Regions from separate parts of the Rhizobium sp. SRDI943 genome, predicted to be linked through region 2. Evidence: predicted binding sites of a transcription regulator. Region 2 holds the regulator's gene; each other region holds the start of a gene.
What was found. The regulator LexA, encoded in region 2, represses DNA repair genes until DNA is damaged. The targets are predictions, from matches to a motif close to TGTTCNNNNTGTGTTCNG.

Region 1 (6,663 bases), on a different replicon from region 2:
AACATCAACGGGGTGTAGAACCAAAGGATCGGGCGCTTTCCGCCATACAGCGTGATGAGTTCGTCAAGCAGTTTGCCAAGAGCGCCTTCACGCTCGGCCTCGCTCCACCCATTTGGAATGCGCGGACGGACCGCCTTGACGCTTGTTCCCTCGAACGGATGGATCTCCAGATAGGCAAGAGGATGGTCGGTCGGGATGAATTCCTCAAAGAAGAACACTGGGCGCTCCCGCGAGAATCGCTGCATCAGATGCTGGGGCCTCTGGAGCACAAAATCCCATCGAAGATGCGAGAAGCAAATGAGCGGAGCGTCTTGCGGCAAACCGCAGCCGGACAACGGCACAGAACTCAGCAGGTTCATCAAACACCTCGCAACCACGATGGCCCCGAACCTGCGATTGCGGCGAATGTTCCAATCAATTTGGCTAAGTTATCTCGATAAGGCTCTTGAGCGTCCGGAGGCTATGCGGCCATGTCCAGTTATCCAAGACGACCTGACGCGGGTCGAAGCTTTGCAGCCCTCCAAGCATGTCGCGGATACCCGCGTGAAATTCATCGGCCGAGGCAGCGCGCCCCGTCTTCGGCGTGATGTATTGCAGTCCGCACCTCAGCTCACTGTTTGCAAGAACGGGTATTCCAGCCAGCATATACTCCGTCAAAATGGCCGGCGCGCCATCATCGACGCCGCAAACGACGCCGATCCGGGCCTGGTTCATAAGCCTGTTCACTTCGGCAAATGGTACACCGGGCGGATCGATGAAATCGACGTCGATGTTGAGTTCTCCTGCGTGCCGGCGTAGCGCTTCCATCATCTCGCCATAGCCGCAGACGCACAATGCACGCAGCGAACGGGGCAGTTGGCTCAGCGCGTTGAACAGAATGTCATGCCGCTTGTAAGCCTGAGCAGCAGCGACGTAGATCACGTCATAGATCTTTTCCAGACCCAGAGGCCTGAACGTTACCTCAGAAGCAAACTCCGGTCCAATCGGCATAACGGCGATGCGCTTATCGGGATATAAAACGCGCACTGCTTCCGACTGCCAGGCGGCGCCGGTGAGAATAAGGTCGAAATGGCGGCTCACCTCAGATGGCACGCGCAACGCCGGTGCGTCGATCGAATTGTAAATTTTGAAACTGTCGGGGCAGGCCAGCAATATGTCTTCGCTAACGCCAAGGCCCCATACGCACAAGATTGACGGTGGTCCGAAAGCCTCAATATGGCCCAGCATATCATTTGATGCGAATGGCGCTTCAGGCCCATTCATCTGGAACGACCGGCGCGTCAAGAACGGACTGCCATCGGGCCGATGCATCTTTGGCGATGCACCTCGGCTGTGGGTCCAAATTTCGGCGCGGTCGGCAAGGCCTCCTTTGAGAGCTGCAAGAGGGAGCCGCTCGATGTAGCCCCCCACGACCTCGACGTTCTGTCTCGGGGTGACGGTCATCTCTGGGAGAGGCCCGCGATTTCCCGACAACCATTGCTGCCGAAACCAGGCTATCGTCTTGAATTGGGCGTCGCGCCAATCGCCGTTCTGGAAGTCGCTGATGACAACTATTCGGCGTGGTATGTTTGGTGCTTGCAGCGCAACCATTTTCGTTGAAGTCCCGCGTTTGAAGCCGACCTAAGTTTGCATCTCATTTGCCGTGAACCCCTCACTTAAATGCGACTTCGCCCCATGTTGAACATGCGGCGGCTAACGATCGCCGATAGAAAAGCGCGCGGAAGCGGCCACTGCGCGATGGTGACCTCAGGAAATTTCTTGATGTCGGCCAGTCACCACGAAAACATGACGAGAGGTGATTTAAACCCGACAAAATCTCTTCATAGACCACCTGCAGGGTCGATCTGCATTTGCGCAGGCTGGGATTTATCCGGTTGTCCGGGAAGGGGTTTCTGGTCGGTCGGGCGTTCATCTGCCGGGGCTGCCGGCATCTGCGATTGAGGGGTCGAACCCGTCCTTTCGGTTCCGATGCCAGGATTCATATCGGCGGTCCCGCCCGCCGTCGCATCAGTCGTGACTTGCCGATTTACCGAAACCTGGTCCGTGCCGATGGGCTGCGGCGTAATCTTGCCGTCGGACGCAGCAACGCGCCAGACGGTGTTGCCGGCGTCATCTGCGACCAGCAGAGCTCCCGTCCCGTCGATCCCGACTCCGACCGGCCGTCCCTTCGCCTGGTCGTCCTTGATAAAGCCCGTGACGACGTCCTGCGCCTTGCCGGATGGCTTGCCGGCCTCGAATGGTACGTACACCACCTTGTAGCCGTTGAAGCTGTCCCGGTTCCAGCTGCCGTGCTCTCCGATGAAGGCGCCATTGGCGTAGGCGGCCGGCAGCGCTGAATTCATCGAGAAGGCCAATCCGAGGGCCGCGACATGGCTCGACAGGGCATAATCCGGTGGCGTCGCTCTTTCGACCATGTCCGGACGCGGCGGATGCACGCGCGCATCGACATGGTTGCCGTAATAGCTCCAGGGCCAGCCGTAGAAGCCGCCTTCCTTAACCGAGGTCATGTAATCGGGAACGAGGTTCGGACCGAGTTCGTCGCGCTCATTGACGACCGTCCAGAGCGAACCTGTCTCAGGGTTGAAGGTCAGGCCGTTCGGATTGCGCAGACCTGAGGCGAAGACACGCGCCGCGCCGGTGTGCCGGTCGACCTGCCAGATCGCTGCACGTCCCTTTTCTGCTTCAAGCCCATTCTCGACGATATTGGAATTCGAGCCGACCGAGACGTAGAGCATCTGCCCATCGGGGCTGAGCGCCAAATCCTTGGTCCAATGATGATTGATCGGACCACCGGGCAGGGGCGTGATGGTTTTCGGTTGGGCGGTGATTTCATTCTGCCCAAGTTCATAGTGGTAGGCGAATGGCGGACGTCGAGGCGACATAGAGCGTGTTGTCGACCCAGGCGACACCGAACGGCGAATCGAGTTTCTTCAGCAGATCGTGCCTCTCATCCACCTTGCCGTCGCGGTTGGCGTCGCGCAGCAGTGTGATGATGTTGCTTTCCTTCTGCTCGCCGCCGTCGCCATGAGCGATGGACATGATCCAGCCTCTGATCAAATCCTTCGGCCGGGAGGCCGGTTCGCCTGACGGGCCACGCGCCTGAACTACCAGTACGTCGCCGTTCGGCAAGGTGTGGACTGTCCTTGGATTGGCGAGGTCCTTGGCATAAGCAGTGACCGTCAAACCGTTCGGTGCGGCCGGCGTCTCACCATCCTTCCAGCCAACGACCTCCGCTACCTTCAGATCAGGCAGCAGGGAAGGGGCTGGATCTGGGAGCACGGGGTTCGGTCCGATCTGCTGAGAGATGTCAAAATCTCCGCTCTGGGCGTAAGCCGCAAGACCGACGCCGACAGATATCGACAGAACCGAAGCGCCGAGAATCTGGGACTTCTTCATCATATCCTCCAGGCCAGTCTGGCATATTTGCGGGCGGAAATTGCTGCGGCCACCAGGCACAAGACAAAGGTGACGGCCGAAAGCATCAGTCCGTATGGGACGACGGCCGTCCATCCATCGCCGGCATGGATAAGGTTGTTGGCAAAGGCGAGGCTCAGTATGATTAGATAGAGGAGGGCGGACAGGAACGGCGGCCGTAAAGGGCGCGTGCGGCGACGCATCAGATCCATCAATCCGGCCAGAATCGCAAGCGAGCCCAACATAAGCCCAGCGAACAGCAACCATGCAGAGAAATTCTGCCACATCAGATTGCCGGTCTGCCAGAAAGCGATATCGGTCGCAAGCGCGAGCGTGAAGCAGACGAAGGGAAACGGGACAAAGAGCGACTGAAGCGGATAGGCGGCCGAGTCTCGATTGCTTGTAGAAGATATAGCCATGGATGCTCCGTGAAACTGAGAGCTGGGAGATGCCTATCCAACCCGCGGCGAGAGCATATGGTTCCGTTACGGTGCGTGCTGCACGAACTGCCCGCCTGAAAGAGCATGGTCGGCCCCAGCAGAGAGCGAAGAAGAAAGTGCTCCTTAGCCAGCCAGGTTGCAGCTCAGCCGACTTGTTCGATGGAGAGCGGGCCGGGCGGCAGGGCTCGATCAGCGACTTGGCCGAGAAGGCCGGATCGAGCCAATCGGCCCAGGCGTCCCGTTCGAGAATAACAGTTTGCCGGTCGTGATATGGCGCAATGTCTGGCCTGAACTCCATCGTCCACAAGCGGCGTTCGGCGCCTCCGAAAATATTCCTTCCTCATCATCCGATTGAATCCGCTGTCGATTTTTCTGCGTCGCACTCGTGCTCAACTTCAGCGCGTCATATGCGCGTTGACTCATTTACGTCTTGAGAACAGATACAGAACATATTGCTGTTACTCAAGCTGAAAACGGGTTGCCGCTAAAGGAGATCATGAACTCAGCCGTCGCCCCAATCGCTATCCTCGACGGTCTGCGCGAGCAGATAGCGCACCTGGAAAGCGCCAGTCAGCGCAGGCGAGGCGTTTTGCCTTTCGGCGTGGCCCAGATCGACGGGCGGCTTCCGGGCGGCGGATTGGCCCATGGAGCGCTGCACGAATGCGCTGGCGGCGGGGCCGGCACCGTCGATGGCGCGGCCGCCGCCCTGTTCGTGGCCGGCATTGCCGCGCGTACGAAAGGCAAGATCGTCTGGTGCCTGACACGTCCCGATCTGTTCTTCCCGGCCCTGGCGCAGGCGGGGCTGCATCCGAACCGGGTGGTCTTCGTCGAGTCCGACAAGGAAGAGGACGTCCTTGCCAACATGGAGGCGGGCCTCTCGTACGGCGGGCTCGGCGCGGTGATTGGCGAGATCGTCCGCCTGCCGATGGCGGCGTCGCGCCGGCTGCAACTTGCCGCCGAGAAGACCGGCACGATGGCGCTCGCGGTGCGGCGGTGGCGACGGCAGACCGAGGCCAGCGACTTCGGGCAGCCGACGGCCGCGACCACGCGCTGGAGGGTGAGCGTCATTCCGAGTGAGGAGCTGCCGGTTCCAGGCGTCGGGCGGGCGAGGTGGTTTTTGGAACTGATGAGGGTGAAAGCGGGTGAGTGTGCCGAGTTCGAAGTAGGAGCCTGCGATGCCAAGGGTCGTATCGATATTTTTTCCCGATCTGTCGACCGACAGGATCAGGCGGGCCGATCCCGCCATTCCCGTTGAGCAGCCGATCGCCGTCATTTCGAAGAGCGGATCCAAGCGCTGGGTCTCGGCCGCCGACGCCGCGGCCAGGAAGGCCGGACTCCACGTCGGCATGCCGGCCGCCAGGGCGCAGGCGATCCTCCAGGGCCTGCGGATGATCGACGCCGATCCGGCCGCCGATGCCGTGGCGCTCGAGCGCGTCACCATGTGGGCGCTGACGCAGTATTCGCCGATCGTCGCCGTCGACGCGCCGGACGGCATGGTCATCGATACGGAGGGCGCCGACCATCTGCAGGGCGGCGAGGAGCGCATGTTGACGAGCATCGCCAATCGGTTTCGCGCCAAGGGCCTGACGGCACGGGTCGCCATTGCGGACACATGGGGCGCGGCTCACGCATGTGCCCGCGCCATCAACCGCGAAACTGTCATCGTCCCGAGTGGCAAGACCATCCTGGCGGTCGAGCGACTTCCGATCTCTCTGCTGCGGCTACCCGAGAAGATCGTGGGCGATCTGCGCATGCTCGGCTTCCGGACGATCGGCGAGCTCTCGGCGACGCCGCGCGCTCCCTTGGCGCTTCGCTTCGGCCCGGAGATTGGACGGCGTCTCGACCAGATGTTCGGTCGCGTCCGCGAACCAATAGATCCGATCCGTAGCCCAGAACTCGTCGAGGTCGTTCGATCGTTCGCCGAACCGATCGGTGCAGCGGAAACGATCGACAAGTATGTCGGCCGGCTGATTGTTCAGCTCGTCGCTGAACTCCAACGGAAGGGTCTTGGCGTCCGCCGGACCGATCTTATCGTCGACAAGGTCGATGGGACCAGGCAGGCGATCAGAGCGGGAACCGCCAAGCCGGTGCGAGACATCGCCTGGTTGACGAAACTGTTCCGCGACCGGACGCAGACGATCGAGCCGGGTTTCGGGATCGAAAGGCTGACCCTCGTCGCCGTGATGTCGGAACCGCTTGAAGAGAAGCAGAAGGCGTCCTCGCTTGTCGACGACGAGGATGCCGACATCACACCGCTGATCGACGTCCTCGGCAACCGAGGCCAGCGCGTCTACCGGGTCGCGCCGGTCGCCTCCGACGTCCCGGAGCGCAGCGTCCAGCGTATCGCCGCGGTCGGCGAGGACGCGACGGAAGATTGGGTCCACCATTGGCGACGGCCGGTGCGGCTGTTTGCGCGTCCGGATCGGATCGAGGCGATAGCCCTGCTGCCGGATCATCCGCCGGCCAGCATCACCTGGCGCGGTAAGCGTCATCGCGTCAAGCGTGCGGACGGTCCGGAACGCGTCTTCGGCGAATGGTGGAAGCGCGACAGCGAATTCGAGGCTGTGCGCGACTACTTCGTCATCGAAAACGAGAGCGGGGAACGATACTGGATCTTTCGCTCCGGCGACGGCATCGATCCCGAAACAGGTTCCCACAAGTGGTTCATACACGGGATATTCGGATGAGATACGCCGAGCTCCAGGTCACGACGCATTTCAGCTTCCTTCGTGGCGCGTCCTCCGCCGACGAGCTCTTTTCTACCGCCAGGGAACTGGCCATCGAGGCTCTCGGCGTTGTCGATCGCAAC
Region 2 (6,663 bases):
TCGGATTTTCCGCTCACTGCATCGCTGCTCTGCCTGTTGGTGCTGACCGTCGCAGTTCTCATCGCCAGCCGCAACCGGGCGGCATTGCGGGCAGCGCTGCTGGCGCTTTCGCTCGTGGCTTGCGGCATAGTCTCGGCGCAGTTCGAGAGCTGGCGGGCTTCGACCGTGATCCTCGATTCATCAGTGACGACGACGGTGACCGGCCGCGTCGAGCGGCGCGAAGGCGATGGTCGCGGCCGGTGGCGCTACATTCTTACCGTCACCGGCACTGAAGCGCCTCAGGTCAAGCGGCCGCCGGAACGCATCACCGCCATCGCCCGCGGTGCGGACGCAGCCTTCGAGATCGGCGATATCATCACCGGCAGGGCGCGGCTGACGCCGCCGGCGGGCCCAGCACTTCCCGAGCTCAACGACTTCTCCTTCAGTGCCTATTTCGACGGCATCGGCGCCAACGGCTTCTTCTACGGTGCACCGACGAAGGACGATGCGCAGGCAGGTCCGCAGGCTGCAAGATCGGCGGTGGAAGCGCTGCTCGAAGGGCTCTACCGGCTGCGCAGCGGCATTGGCGACCGGATAAGGTCGATCCTGCCCGGCGATACCGGCGCTTTTGCCGCCGCACTGGTGACGGACGAGCGGCGCGCCATCTCGGATGCGACGACGGAGGCACTACGCCAGTCCGGTCTGGCTCATATCATCGCCATCTCCGGTCTCAACATGGCGCTGTCGGCCGGCATCTTCTTCGTCGGCTTTCGGATGCTGCTCAGCATCTTTCCCGGTATCGCTGAGGCCTACCCGACGAAGAAGATCGCTGCCGCCGGCGCGCTCATCGCCGTTACTGCCTATTTCCTGATTTCGGGCTTTGCGGTCTCTGCCGAGCGCGCTTTCATCATGATGGCCATCATGTTGATTGCCGTCTTCTTCGACCGGCCGTCGATCAGCCTGCGCAATGTCGCGCTTTCCGCCCTCGTCATCATCCTCATTTCACCGTCCGAGGTCTTAGGTCCGAGCTTCCAGATGTCCTTTGCCGCGACATTAGCGCTGGTCTCGGGCTATCAGTTGTGGAAGGACCGGCGCGTCCGCGAAAACGCCTTTCTGAAGCTACCTATCATCAGGCCCGTCGTTACGGTTGCCGGTTTCTTCGGCGGCGTCTTCCTGACTTCGCTGATCGGCGGTCTTTCCACCGCGCTGTTTTCGATCGAGCATTTTCATCGCCTGACCGCCTACGGCCTGCCGGCAAACCTCGCGACGATGCCGATCATCTCCTTCATCGTCATGCCGGCCGGCTTGCTGGCGATGCTGCTCATGCCTTTCGGTCTGGATGTTTTGCCCTGGAAGGTCGTCGGATTCGGCCTCGATCTGGTGATCGCGGTCGCAAAGACGGTGTCCGGCTGGGATGGCAATATCGACGTCGGCCGCTTGCCCGCCTGGTATTTCGCGGTCGCCGTGGCAGGCTTTCTGCTGCTGACGCTGCTCCGCACCCGGCTGCGCCATATCGGCACATCAATCATCGCGGTCGCAACGCTCATCCTGTTGCTTCTACCGGTTCCCCGGCCGCCGGATCTGGTGATTTCGGAGGATGGCAGTCTCGTCGCGGTGGTCGAAGCGGCAGCAATGGCTTCCAACCGTGAAAGACCACCGGATTTCATCTTCGACCAGTGGCAGAGAGCCCTGGTCCTGCCGAGACATGATCCGCCGAAGATGCTGGATGGTCCTGCTATCCCGCAGGTAGGAGAAGACCGCCGCGTCAAGCTTTCCCGCGATCAGCAGAACGAAGCGAGGACAGCGATGCGGGCGGCCGCAGCGGCCGGTGAAGCAAACCGCTTTTCCTGCGTCAAGAGGGCCTGGTGCGCATCAAGGCTTGGCAATGGTCGTGTGGTTGCTGTCATCGACAATGCCGCCTATCTCGGCCCGGCATGCGACGCGGCCGATATCATCGTGACGTCGGTCCGCCTGCGTTTCAACAGCTGCCGCTCAGGTGCGACGCTCTTCACCGGCGAGACGCTGCGCAGGACCGGATCCATCGAGTTGCGCTTCGCGGACGCCGGCCTGGAGGTGGCAACCGCATTTGACGCATTGTCGCGACCATGGATGCGCCATCGCGCCTTTGACTGGCGCAGCAACAGCTTTACCGAATCCGGCCTAACCGATGTCAGTGATAGCGGCGAATGAGGCCGACGAGTTTGCCCTGCACCTTAACACGGTCTGGTCCGAAAATCCGGGTCTCGTAAGCCGGGTTGGCCGCTTCCAGTGCGATCGAGGCGCCCTTGCGGCGGAAGCGCTTGAGTGTCGCTTCTTCGTCATCGACGAGTGCAACAACAATGTCGCCAGGACTTGCGGTGCTGCCATTGCGGATGATCACGGTGTCGCCGTCGAAGATGCCGGCGTCGATCATCGAATCGCCCTTGACCTCGAGCGCATAATGTTCACCGGAGCCGAGCATGTCGGCCGGAACGGCGATGTCGTGGGTGTTGTTCTGGATCGCCGAAATCGGCACACCGGCGGCGATTCTGCCCATGACCGGCACGGAAACCGAGTTGCCGTTGTCGGCGACGGGTTTTGCGGGAGCAGGGGCGGCGACCGGCTGAGGTTTGCCCAGGCTGCCTTCGATGACGCTCGGCGAAAAGCCGCGCCGCGGCTGGATGCTGGGGCTGTAGGCCTCCGGAAGCTTGATGACCTCGAGCGCGCGGGCGCGGTTCGGTAGGCGGCGAATGAAGCCTCGCTCCTCTAGCGCTGTAATCAAGCGATGAATCCCGGACTTCGAGGCGAGGTCCAGAGCATCCTTCATTTCGTCGAAAGACGGTGGAACGCCGGATTCTTTCATGCGCTCGTGAATGAAAAGGAGAAGCTCCTGTTGTTTGCGCGTGAGCATCGACGTTGTGACCTCGTGATTGAAACAAATCCAGAACAGACACTATATGTTCCATATGTGTTCCGCAAGTAGCTAAATTTCCGTAAAACTTGGCGCCAACTCGTTGAGATTTTTATTTTCATTCGCCGGATTGGGACACATCTCTTGTATTGAGGGGCGCGCCGTCGCACATCTCTTGCCGTTTCCAGGAGGGATATGATGAACGAGCATTCCGCCAAACCGCACCCGCTGGATCATGTCGTGCTGCCGGTCGTCAATATCGATCTGGCGCGCGAGAGGCTCGGCAAGCTCGGCTTCACCGTTGCCGCCGATGCGCGCCATCCCTTCGGAACGGAAAACGCCTGCGTCTTTTTTGCCGACAAGACCTATCTGGAGCCACTCGGGATTGCGAGCGTCGAGGAGAGCGAGGCATCGGCGCGCCAAGGCAATGTCTTCACTGCCCGCAACCAGGCCGTCCGTTTCCGCTGTGGCGAGGAGGGGCTTTCGGGGCTGGCTTTCGGCAGCAAGGATGCCGGCATCGATCATCAGAATTTCGTCGGCAACGGATCGAGCGCCGGCGAGATGCTGCAGTTCACCCGGCCGATGACGATGCCGGACGGTTCCGAGACGATTGCCGGCTTCAAGCTGGCTTTCGCCGCCGACCTGCGCGCGCCGGATCTCCTGCTTTTCACCGTCGAGCGCGTCAATCCGCTACCGGCCGAGCGCGCCGCGCTGGAGACGCATGCCAATGGCGTGACCGGCATAGTCGAGATAGCGCTTTGCGCGCCTGATGCTGCCGCCTTCGCAGCCTTCGTCAGCCTTGCCGTGGCGCAATCGGCAGTCGAGAAAACCGGTTTCGGCGCCAATATCGCGGCATCGAATGCGAAAATCAGCCTGATGACGCGGGAAGGGCTGGAGGCCTATTTCGACATCGCCGACTCATCCGCAGATCGCGGCCTGCGCGGCCGGGCAATCCTCTTCGCTGTCGCCGATCTTGCCGTGACAGAAGCGCATTTGGCTGCTAACGGGGTGACATACACGCGCAAGAACAATCGCATTCTGGTGAAGCCCGCGCCCGGGCAGGGCACGCTCTTCGCCTTCGAGGAAACACGATGAGCACTGATACGAATTCCGAAGTCAGGGTCGGCGAAGGCCAAGGCCAGGTCACCTTTTCCAATACCGGCCGCCTGTCGCTGATTGCCGGTCCCTGCCAGATGGAGAGCCGCGACCACGCCTTCATGGTTGCCGGCACGCTGAAGGAGCTTTGCGGAAAGCTCGGCATCGGCCTCGTCTACAAGAGCTCCTTCGACAAGGCGAACCGGACCTCGCTGTCGGCCGAACGCGGTATCGGGATCGAGAAGGGCATGGAGGTCTTTGCCGACCTCAAGAAGGAATTCGGTTTTCCCGTCCTGACCGACGTTCATACCGCCGAGCAATGCGCGGAGGTGGCAAAGATCGTCGACGTCCTGCAGATCCCGGCCTTCCTCTGCCGCCAGACCGACCTTCTCATCGCCGCCGCCAAGACCGGCCGCGTCGTCAATGTCAAGAAGGGCCAGTTCCTCGCTCCCTGGGATATGAAGAACGTCCTTAAGAAGCTCAATGCCAGCGGCAATCCGAACGTGCTGCTGTGCGAGCGCGGCGCCTCATTCGGCTACAATACGCTGGTCTCCGACATGCGCTCGCTGCCAATCATGGCGGCGATGGGTGCGCCCGTTATCTTCGATGCGACCCATTCCGTGGCGCAGCCGGGCGGGCAGGGCGAATCCTCCGGCGGTCAGCGGGAATTCGTGGAAACACTGGCGCGCGCAGCGGTGGCTGCCGGCATTGCCGGCGTCTTCGTCGAAACCCATCAGGACCCCGACAATGCCCCTTCCGACGGCCCGAACATGGTCTATCTCAAGGACATGCCGCGGCTTCTCGAAAAGCTGCTCGCCTTCGATGCGGTCGCCAAGGCTTGACGTTCAACAGTCTGACATGATCGTGCTATAGGCCACATCCGAACGCTGGTCCGACGGCTATTGCAGCATTGTAATTTGCACGCCTTCGACTAAGACAGGTTTCGAACCATTTATCACCCACCGAGCAGGAAGAACCCATGACTGCAATCACCGATATCATCGCCCGCGAGATTCTCGATAGCCGTGGCAACCCCACCGTCGAAGTCGATGTCTATCTCGAAGATGGCAGCATGGGCCGCGCGGCCGTTCCCTCGGGCGCCTCGACGGGCGCGCATGAGGCGGTCGAACTGCGTGACGGCGGCAAGCGCTATCTCGGCAAGGGCGTCGAAAAGGCGGTCGAAGCCGCCAACACCGAGATCTTCGACGCGATCGGCGGCATCGATGCCGAAAACCAGATCCAGATCGACAACATCATGATCGAGCTGGACGGCACGCCGAACAAGTCGCGCCTCGGTGCCAACGCCATCCTTGGCGTGTCGCTCGCCGTCGCCAAGGCTGCCGCCCAGGCGTCCGGCCTGCCGCTCTACCGTTATGTCGGCGGTGCTTCCGCCAGCCTGCTGCCAGTGCCGATGATGAACATCATCAATGGTGGTGCCCATGCCGACAACCCGATCGATTTCCAGGAATTCATGATCCTGCCGGTCGGCGCCGATTCGATCGCCGAAGCCGTGCGCATGGGTTCGGAAGTCTTCCATACGCTGCGCAAGGAACTTGCCGCACAGGGCCACAACACCAATGTCGGCGATGAAGGCGGTTTCGCACCGGGCCTGAAGAGCGCGCCGGAAGCTCTCGACTTCATCATGAAGTCGATCGAGAAAGCCGGCTACAAGCCGGGCGACGACATGTGCCTCGGCCTCGACTGCGCCTCGACGGAATTCTTCAAGGACGGCAAATACGTTCTCGAAGGTGAGGGCCGCACGCTGGAATCCGGCGCCATGGCCGAGTACCTGGCCGAGCTCGCCGCCAACTATCCTATCATCTCGATCGAGGACGGCATGGCCGAAGACGACTGGGACGGCTGGAAGACGCTGACCGACCTGGCCGGCAAGAAGACCCAGCTCGTCGGCGACGATCTCTTCGTCACCAACTCCGCCCGTCTTCGCGACGGCATCCGCATGGGCGTCGCCAACTCGATCCTCGTCAAGGTCAACCAGATCGGCACGCTGACGGAAACGCTCGATGCCGTCAACACGGCACACAAGGCGGCCTATACCGCCGTCATGTCCCACCGCTCCGGCGAGACCGAAGATTCGACCATCGCCGATCTCGCGGTCGCCACCAACTGCGGTCAGATCAAGACCGGCTCGCTGTCGCGCTCCGACCGTCTTGCCAAGTACAATCAGCTGATCCGTATCGAAGAGGGCCTCGGCCCGCAGGCCCAGTATGCAGGCCGCTCGATCGTTCGCGGCTGATCGGATCTGATTTTCAACGGCTTGACCCGCGCCTTCCCGGCGCGGGTTTTTTGTTGCCCGTTTTTTAGAGTCAACGAACGGTTAATCTCTGCACGTTAGATTGAACGAATTGGTAATGCGTTCAAGAGCATGCGTGTATGTGGACAAAGCATCATAAGAAGAGAAAGATCGGTCGCTTCGTCATTCCGGCCATGACGGTCGCCTTCCTCTCCTATTTCGGTTATCATTGCATCCATGGCGATTACGGCCTGCGCGCAACGGAGACGTTCGAGCATCAGCGTGTCGCGCGTGAAAAAGAGCTTGCGATCTTGAAGGCGAAGCGCGAACATCTGGAAAATCAGGTCGCGCTCTTGAGTGACGGGTCGCTCGATAAGGATATGTTGGACGAAAAAGCGCGTTATCAGCTCAACATGTCGCGCGCCGACGAGATCGTCGTATTCAATCA
Region 3 (6,663 bases), 440 kb from region 2:
CTGGCTCGGCATCACGCTCGAGAACAATCTCTCCCGAGAAACGATGAAGCGGCTCGGCATCACCAATCAGGAAAGCTCGATCATTACAGGCAAGCCGATCGCCCGTTCGCTCAGCCGGATTACCATCCCCGATGAGACCCGCCGCAGGATCGACGCCCTCATCGCGCCCGGCTCGACGCTGACGATCTCCGATACAGGCCTCGGCCGGGAAACCGGCGAAGGCACGGATTTCATCACAATCACCCGCGGGTGACGCGGGGCTGATCAAACCAGTTCGACGTCGACGACGCCGGGGGCGGCACGAAGGGCGGCGGCGATCTCCGGCGTGATGCGGTATTTCTCCGACAGCGCCACTTCCACCTCGCGTTTGCCATCCTCCTTGATGACGATGAAGGAAACGAGGCCGTCGCCCTTGGCGTTCAGATGGCCGGCAACCATCCGCAGCGGTCCGGAATCGCGGACATAGACGCGCAGCGCCTTCTGCATCTGCAGCGACTTTTCCTCCAGCGACTGGATCGTCTGGATGCGCAGGCCGATGCCCTCCGGCCGCTCCTCGCCTGTCGCGGTCAGCACGAAGGATTTTCCCGACTCGAGAACGTCGCGATACTGGTTCAGCATTTCCGAAAACAGCACCGCTTCGAACTGGCCCGAAGAATCGGAGAAGACGATGATGCCCATCTTGTTGCCGGTGCGGGTTTTGCGCTCCTGCTTCGAGATGACGGTACCGGCAAGGCGCGCATTGGCCGCGCCCTGTTTGATGGCGGCGGAAAATTCGGCAAAGGTCTGCACCCGCATCTTCTGCAGGATGTTGTTGTAGGAATCGAGCGGGTGGGCCGTCAGATAGAAGCCCAGCACCTGGAATTCCTTGAGCAGCCGCTCGGAGGGGAGCCAGGGCGAGAACGGCGGCAGGGAGATCTTCTCAGGCCCCGACGTCAGCGTGCTGCCGAAAATGTCCGACTGGCCGCTCAGCTTGTTCTCCTGGGCACGCTGGGCATAACCGAGAACACGGTCGAGGCCGGCTGCCAGCTGGGCGCGGTCCATGTCGAAACAATCGAAGGCGCCGGCATAGATCAGGCTTTCGAGCACGCGACGATTGACCTGACGCGGATCGATGCGCAGGCAGAAATCCTCAATGCTGGCAAAGGGCTTGTCGCCGCGCACCTCGACGATATGGTCGACGGCGGATTCGCCGACACCCTTGAGGGCGGCGAGCGCGTAATAGATGCGGTTGTCGCCGGTCTCGAAATGGCGGAAGGAGCTCTGCACCGAGGGTGCGATCACCTCGATGCCGAGGCGCTTGGCATCCTGGCGGAAATCATTGACTTTTTCGGTGTTGGACATGTCGAGCGTCATCGAAGCGGCGAGGAATTCGACCGGGTAATGCGCCTTCATGTAGGCCGTCTGGTAGGAGACGATGGCATAGGCGGCGGCATGCGACTTGTTGAAGCCGTAATTGGCGAACTTCGCCAGCAGTTCGAAGATATTGTCGGCCTGCGGCTTCGATACGCCATTCCTAACGGCGCCAACGACGAAGCGTTCGCGCTGCTGGTCCATCTCAGCCTTGATCTTCTTACCCATGGCGCGACGCAGAAGGTCGGCTTCCCCCAGCGAATAGCCTGATAGTACCTGGGCGATCTGCATCACCTGTTCCTGATAAACGATGACGCCCTGGGTTTCCTTGAGCAGGTGGTCGATCATCGGATGGATCGATTCCAGCTCTTCGTCGCCGTGCTTGCGGGCATTGTAGGTCGGGATGTTCTCCATCGGGCCGGGACGATAGAGCGCCACCAGCGCGATGATGTCCTCGATGCAGTCCGGCTTCATGCCGATCAGCGCCTTGCGCATGCCGGCACTTTCCACCTGGAACACGCCGACCGTCTCGCCGCGCGACAGCATCTCGTAGGTCTTCTTGTCGTCGAGAGGAATGGCCGCGAGATCAACCTTGACGCCGAGCTTGGCGACGAAATCGACGGCGACCTTCAGCACCGTCAGCGTCTTCAGGCCGAGGAAGTCGAATTTGACCAAGCCCGCCTGCTCGACCCATTTCATGTTGAACTGGGTGACCGGCATATCGGAGCGCGGATCGCGATACATCGGCACCAGCTTGGAAAGCGGCCGGTCGCCAATGACGATACCGGCGGCGTGAGTCGAGGCGTGGCGGTAAAGCCCCTCGATCTTCTGGGCGATATCGAGCAGGCGCGCGACAACAGGTTCCTTCGCCGCCTCCTCCTGCAGCTTCGGCTCCTCCTCGATCGCTTTGGACAGCGGCGTCGGATTAGCCGGGTTGTTCGGTACGAGTTTGCAGATCTTGTCGACCTGGCCATAGGGCATTTCCAGCACACGGCCGACGTCACGAAGGGCGGCGCGCGCCTGCAGCGAACCGAAAGTGATGATCTGCGCCACCTGCTCGCGGCCATACTTGGCCTGGACGTAGCGGATCACCTCTTCGCGGCGGTCCTGGCAGAAATCGATGTCGAAGTCCGGCATCGAGACGCGTTCCGGATTGAGGAAGCGCTCGAATAGCAGCGAAAAACGCAAGGGATCGACGTCGGTGATCGTCAAGGCATAGGCGACCAGCGACCCGGCGCCCGAACCACGGCCGGGACCGACCGGAATGTCATGCTGCTTGGCCCATTTGATGAAGTCGGCAACGATCAGGAAGTAACCGGGAAACCGCATGCGCTCGATGACGCTAAGCTCGAAATCCAGCCGTTCGCGATAGTCCTTTTCCTCGTAACCCGCCGACATGCCGAGCGTTGCAAGCCGCATGTCCAGCCCTTCGACCGCCTGGCGGCGCAGCTCGCTCGCCTCGGCGCGTTCGGCCTCCTCGGCATCGTCGGTCGCACCGGTGAAGCGTGGCAGGATCGGCTTTCTGGTCTTCAGCACGAAGGAGCAGCGCGTGGCGATCTCGATCGTATTTTCCAGCGCTTCCGGCAGGTCGGCGAAGAGCTTGACCATCTCGGCCCGGCTCTTCAGATAGTGATCCGGCGTCAGGCGAAAGCGGCTGTCGTCGGAGACGATGGCGTTGTGCGCGACCGCCATTAGCGCATCATGGGCGTCGTAATCGTCGCGGGTCGGAAAGAAGGCCTCGTTGGTCGCAACCAGCGGCAGGTCGTGGGCATAGGCGAGCCCGATAATCTTCTGCTCGTGCCGCTTGTCATAGGTGCCGTGCCGCTGCAGCTCGACATAGAGCCTGTCGCCGAAGAGACGCTTCAGCGTGAGCAGCCGGGCTTCCGCCTGAGCGGGATGGCCTTCCTTGATGGCCACGTCGACCGGCCCGGTCAGCGCGCCGGTCAATGCGATCAGCCCTTCCGTGCCTGCCTCCTCCAGCCAGGAGGCACTGATATGAACGGCCTGGTTGCTTTCGCCGCCGAGATAGGCCCGACTGACGAGATCGACCAGCCGTTCGTAACCGGCATCCGTCGCAGCGAGAAGAACGATCGCCGGCAGCTTGACCAGGGCCTGCTGGCCGCCGCGCTTTTCCGTTTCCAACCCGTCTCCCATGTCGATCGAGACCTGGCAGCCGATAATCGGCTGCAGGCCTTCCTCCATCGCCTTCTGGGAGAATTCGAGGGCGACGAACAGATTGTTGGTGTCGGTAATTGCAATCGCCGGCTGGCTGTCGCCGGTCGCCTTATAGAGGATCTTCTTCAGCGGCAGAGCGCCCTCGAGAAGCGAATAGGCGGAATGGACCCTCAGGTGGATGAAACCCGGCGTACCGCCGATCGCCTCACCCGTTGAACCCTTTGCCGTATCCGCCATGACATGCCTTCCCAATCACCCGAATGAATCGGACGCATTGTCGGCATAGAGGGCGATGATGTCCAGAAGAAGTCCCGCGTCCGGACCGCATGATTGCCATGCGGTCCCCTGAAAACTTTAGAGCGCCATGACGATGAGCGAGAAGCTGGCAACGAACATTGCGATGGAGGTGAATGCTGCGATATCACGGATCATGTCAGTCATCGGGCTCTCCTTTACTCGTTATGTTTTCAATTTGTTCCATGTATGTTCTATTGTCAACAGGAATCTTTTCCTCCTTTCTTGTGTTTGAAGATCCCAGGAAATAGGCGACGAATCGGCTAGAGGGCCGGCGATCGAGGTGATCGGCAGCAGCCTTGCCCTTTCCCGATCCGCCGCTGATCGGTCATGGTGCTCAGGCGGCAGCCCTCCTCAGAGCGACTCCACTACTCCCGGCCTATGTTCACTTTCTGTTCTTTACATGCCAGGGATTATTTGCCAACATCGGGCCGAGAGGAGAATGACATGCTCGATATTGCGATGCTGAACGAATTCATCGTGGAGGCGAAGGCTACGACCTATGTGGGCGGCGGCGCGGCGCGCGCGCCCTGCCGGCCGAGCTCCCACGATATCGGTTACGAACGCGGCGACTGGCGCTATCTCGACAGCTATTTCGGCGGCACGGATTTCGCCGGACAGGAAGTGGTGTGGCTTGCCGACGAGCCCGTCTGGGCGATGAATTATTTTGGCTGCGTCATTGCGCCTGATCTCATCGACGGCGCAGCAGCCGGGACGGTGATCAAGACAGCACTTTCGGCGATGTATCGAGAGGGGCGGTTTCTTGGCGGAATGGAATTCGACCATCCGCTCGGCCGCTATATCGACCGCAGCGAAGGCAGCTGCGAGCGGTTCAGCGGCAGTGAATGCATCATGGTCGATGGCCAGAAGGCCTATATGCTCGACTACCGCGGCGGACTGGTTATCCCCTGATCGTGGCCCACTGCTGTCCTGTTAAGTGCATAATGTCCCGCCAGGAGGTCGGCGAGATCAGCCACTCGTCCGGCTGCCGCCACCTTTCTCCCCGTAAACGGGGCGAAGAGGATATGCCGCGACCCTTCAGTTCCTCGCCAATCTCTCGCATGGCACGTCCCCTCGCCCCATTTACGGGGTCCGAAAGACGGGGCGAGGCCAGTGGCTCGACCCCGGTAGGTTAGTTCTGAGGGGCAATCATCGGCGTCAACCTGACAGCCATGGACCGCAGTCTCAGAAATCGACGATCTTGCCGTCAGAGATCGTCACACGCCGATCCATGCGGCGGGCGAGCTCGTGGTTATGGGTAGCGATAAGGGCAGCAAGGCCCGACTGGCGCACCAGCGCTTCCAGCGCCTCGAACACGTAGCTTGCCGTTTCCGGGTCGAGATTGCCGGTCGGCTCGTCGGCAAGAAGCAGGGTCGGCGCATTGGCGACGGCACGGGCAATCGCAACGCGCTGCTGCTCGCCGCCGGAAAGCTCGCCGGGGCGATGCGAGCCACGATGGCCGATGCGCATGTAGTCGAGAAGCTGGCCGGCCCGCTCTCCGGCTTCCTTCCAGGAAAGCCCGGCGATCAGCTGCGGCATCATGATATTTTCGAGTGCCGAAAATTCCGGCAGCAGGTGGTGGAACTGGTAGACGAAGCCGATTTCGCTGCGGCGGATGGCGGTGCGTTTCTCATCGCTCAAGCCGTCGCAGGCATGGCCGTTGATGTTGACTTCACCGCCGTCCGGATGCTCCAGCAGGCCGGCGATATGCAGCAGTGTCGACTTGCCGGTGCCGGAAGGGGCGACGAGAGCGACAGTCTCCCCTTTCGATATCGAAAAATCTGCGCCCTTCAGGATCGAGAGCAGCGTATCGCCCTGCCCGTAATGGCGCTCGACGCCGGTAAGCTTGAGAACGACGTTGCGTTTCATGAAGGCGGCATTCCTTATTCGTAGCGCAGGGCCTGCACCGGATCGAGCCTGGAGGCACGCCAGGCCGGGAAGATGGTCGCGATGAAGGAGAGCGTCAGCGCCATGGCAACGATCGAGATCGTTTCGCTGAGATCCATCTCGGCGGGCAGCTGGCTGAGGAAATAGACCTGCGGATTGAAGAGCACGGTGCCTGAAATCCAGGAGAAGAACTGGCGGACGGATTCGATGTTGACGCAGACGAGAACGCCGAGCAGCACACCGGCAACGGTGCCGACGATGCCGATCGCCGCGCCGGTCATGAAGAAGATGCGCATGATTGCGCCGGCGCTGGCACCCATGGTGCGCAGGATGGCGATATCGCTGCCCTTGTCCTTCACCAGCATGATGAGGCCGGAGATGATGTTCAGCGCCGCGACGAGCACGATCAGCGTCAGGATCATGAACATGACGTTGCGCTCGACCTGCAGCGCCGAGAAGAAGGTCTGGTTGCGCTGGCGCCAGTCGGTGATGGCGATCTGGCGGCCGGCCGCCTCCTCCACCTTGGGCCGCAGATTGTCGATATCGTCAGGGTGATCGACGAACAGCTCGATCGACTGCACCAGTCCCTCGGCATTGAAATAGAGCTGCGCTTCCTCGAGCGGCATGAAGATGATCGAGGAGTCATATTCCGACATGCCGATCTCGAAGAGGCCGGAGATCTTGTAGGATTTGATGCGAGGGCTGACGCCCATCGGCGTAATGTCGCCATCTGGCGACGTCAGCGTAATGAGGTCGCCGACGCGCAGACCGAGCTGATCGGCCATGCGGGTGCCGATCAGCACACCCTGGCCGGAGGCATAACCCACCATGTCGCCTGATTTGATGTTGTCAGAGATCGTCTTAAGCTTGGTCAGGTCCTCGGCGCGGGCGCCGCGCACCAGAGCGCCGGTGCTGCCGCCGGCCTGGGCCGAAGCGAGCACCTGACCTTCCACCAAG

Region 1: a site for LexA is predicted at 4,287-4,304, ahead of AC245Y_RS34400 (ImuA family protein). Genes of this name have one in related genera too.
Region 3: a site for LexA is predicted at 3,999-4,016, ahead of AC245Y_RS06970 (DUF5680 domain-containing protein). Genes of this name have one in related genera too.

The regions. Positions count from the first base shown of each region.
Region 1 is NZ_JBYGKN010000004.1:262,352-269,014, forward strand. It holds gene glf (UDP-galactopyranose mutase) at 1-359, opposite strand, end outside; gene AC245Y_RS34385 (glycosyltransferase) at 424-1,590, opposite strand; partial or broken gene AC245Y_RS34390 (PQQ-dependent sugar dehydrogenase) at 1,821-3,396, opposite strand; gene AC245Y_RS34395 (DUF2231 domain-containing protein) at 3,396-3,833, opposite strand; gene AC245Y_RS34400 (ImuA family protein) at 4,351-5,109, shown strand; gene AC245Y_RS34405 (Y-family DNA polymerase) at 5,030-6,541, shown strand; gene AC245Y_RS34410 (error-prone DNA polymerase) at 6,538-6,663, shown strand, end outside.
Region 2 is NZ_CM172787.1:1,809,326-1,815,988, forward strand. It holds gene AC245Y_RS09540 (ComEC/Rec2 family competence protein) at 1-2,169, shown strand, start outside; gene lexA (transcriptional repressor LexA) at 2,150-2,869, opposite strand; gene AC245Y_RS09550 (VOC family protein) at 3,068-3,964, shown strand; gene kdsA (3-deoxy-8-phosphooctulonate synthase) at 3,961-4,806, shown strand; gene eno (phosphopyruvate hydratase) at 4,944-6,218, shown strand; gene AC245Y_RS09565 (FtsB family cell division protein) at 6,356-6,663, shown strand, end outside.
Region 3 is NZ_CM172787.1:1,373,283-1,379,945, reverse strand. It holds gene AC245Y_RS06980 (L,D-transpeptidase family protein) at 1-253, shown strand, start outside; gene dnaE (DNA polymerase III subunit alpha) at 265-3,762, opposite strand; gene AC245Y_RS06970 (DUF5680 domain-containing protein) at 4,267-4,731, shown strand; gene AC245Y_RS06965 (ABC transporter ATP-binding protein) at 5,005-5,688, opposite strand; gene AC245Y_RS06960 (lipoprotein-releasing ABC transporter permease subunit) at 5,703-6,663, opposite strand, start outside.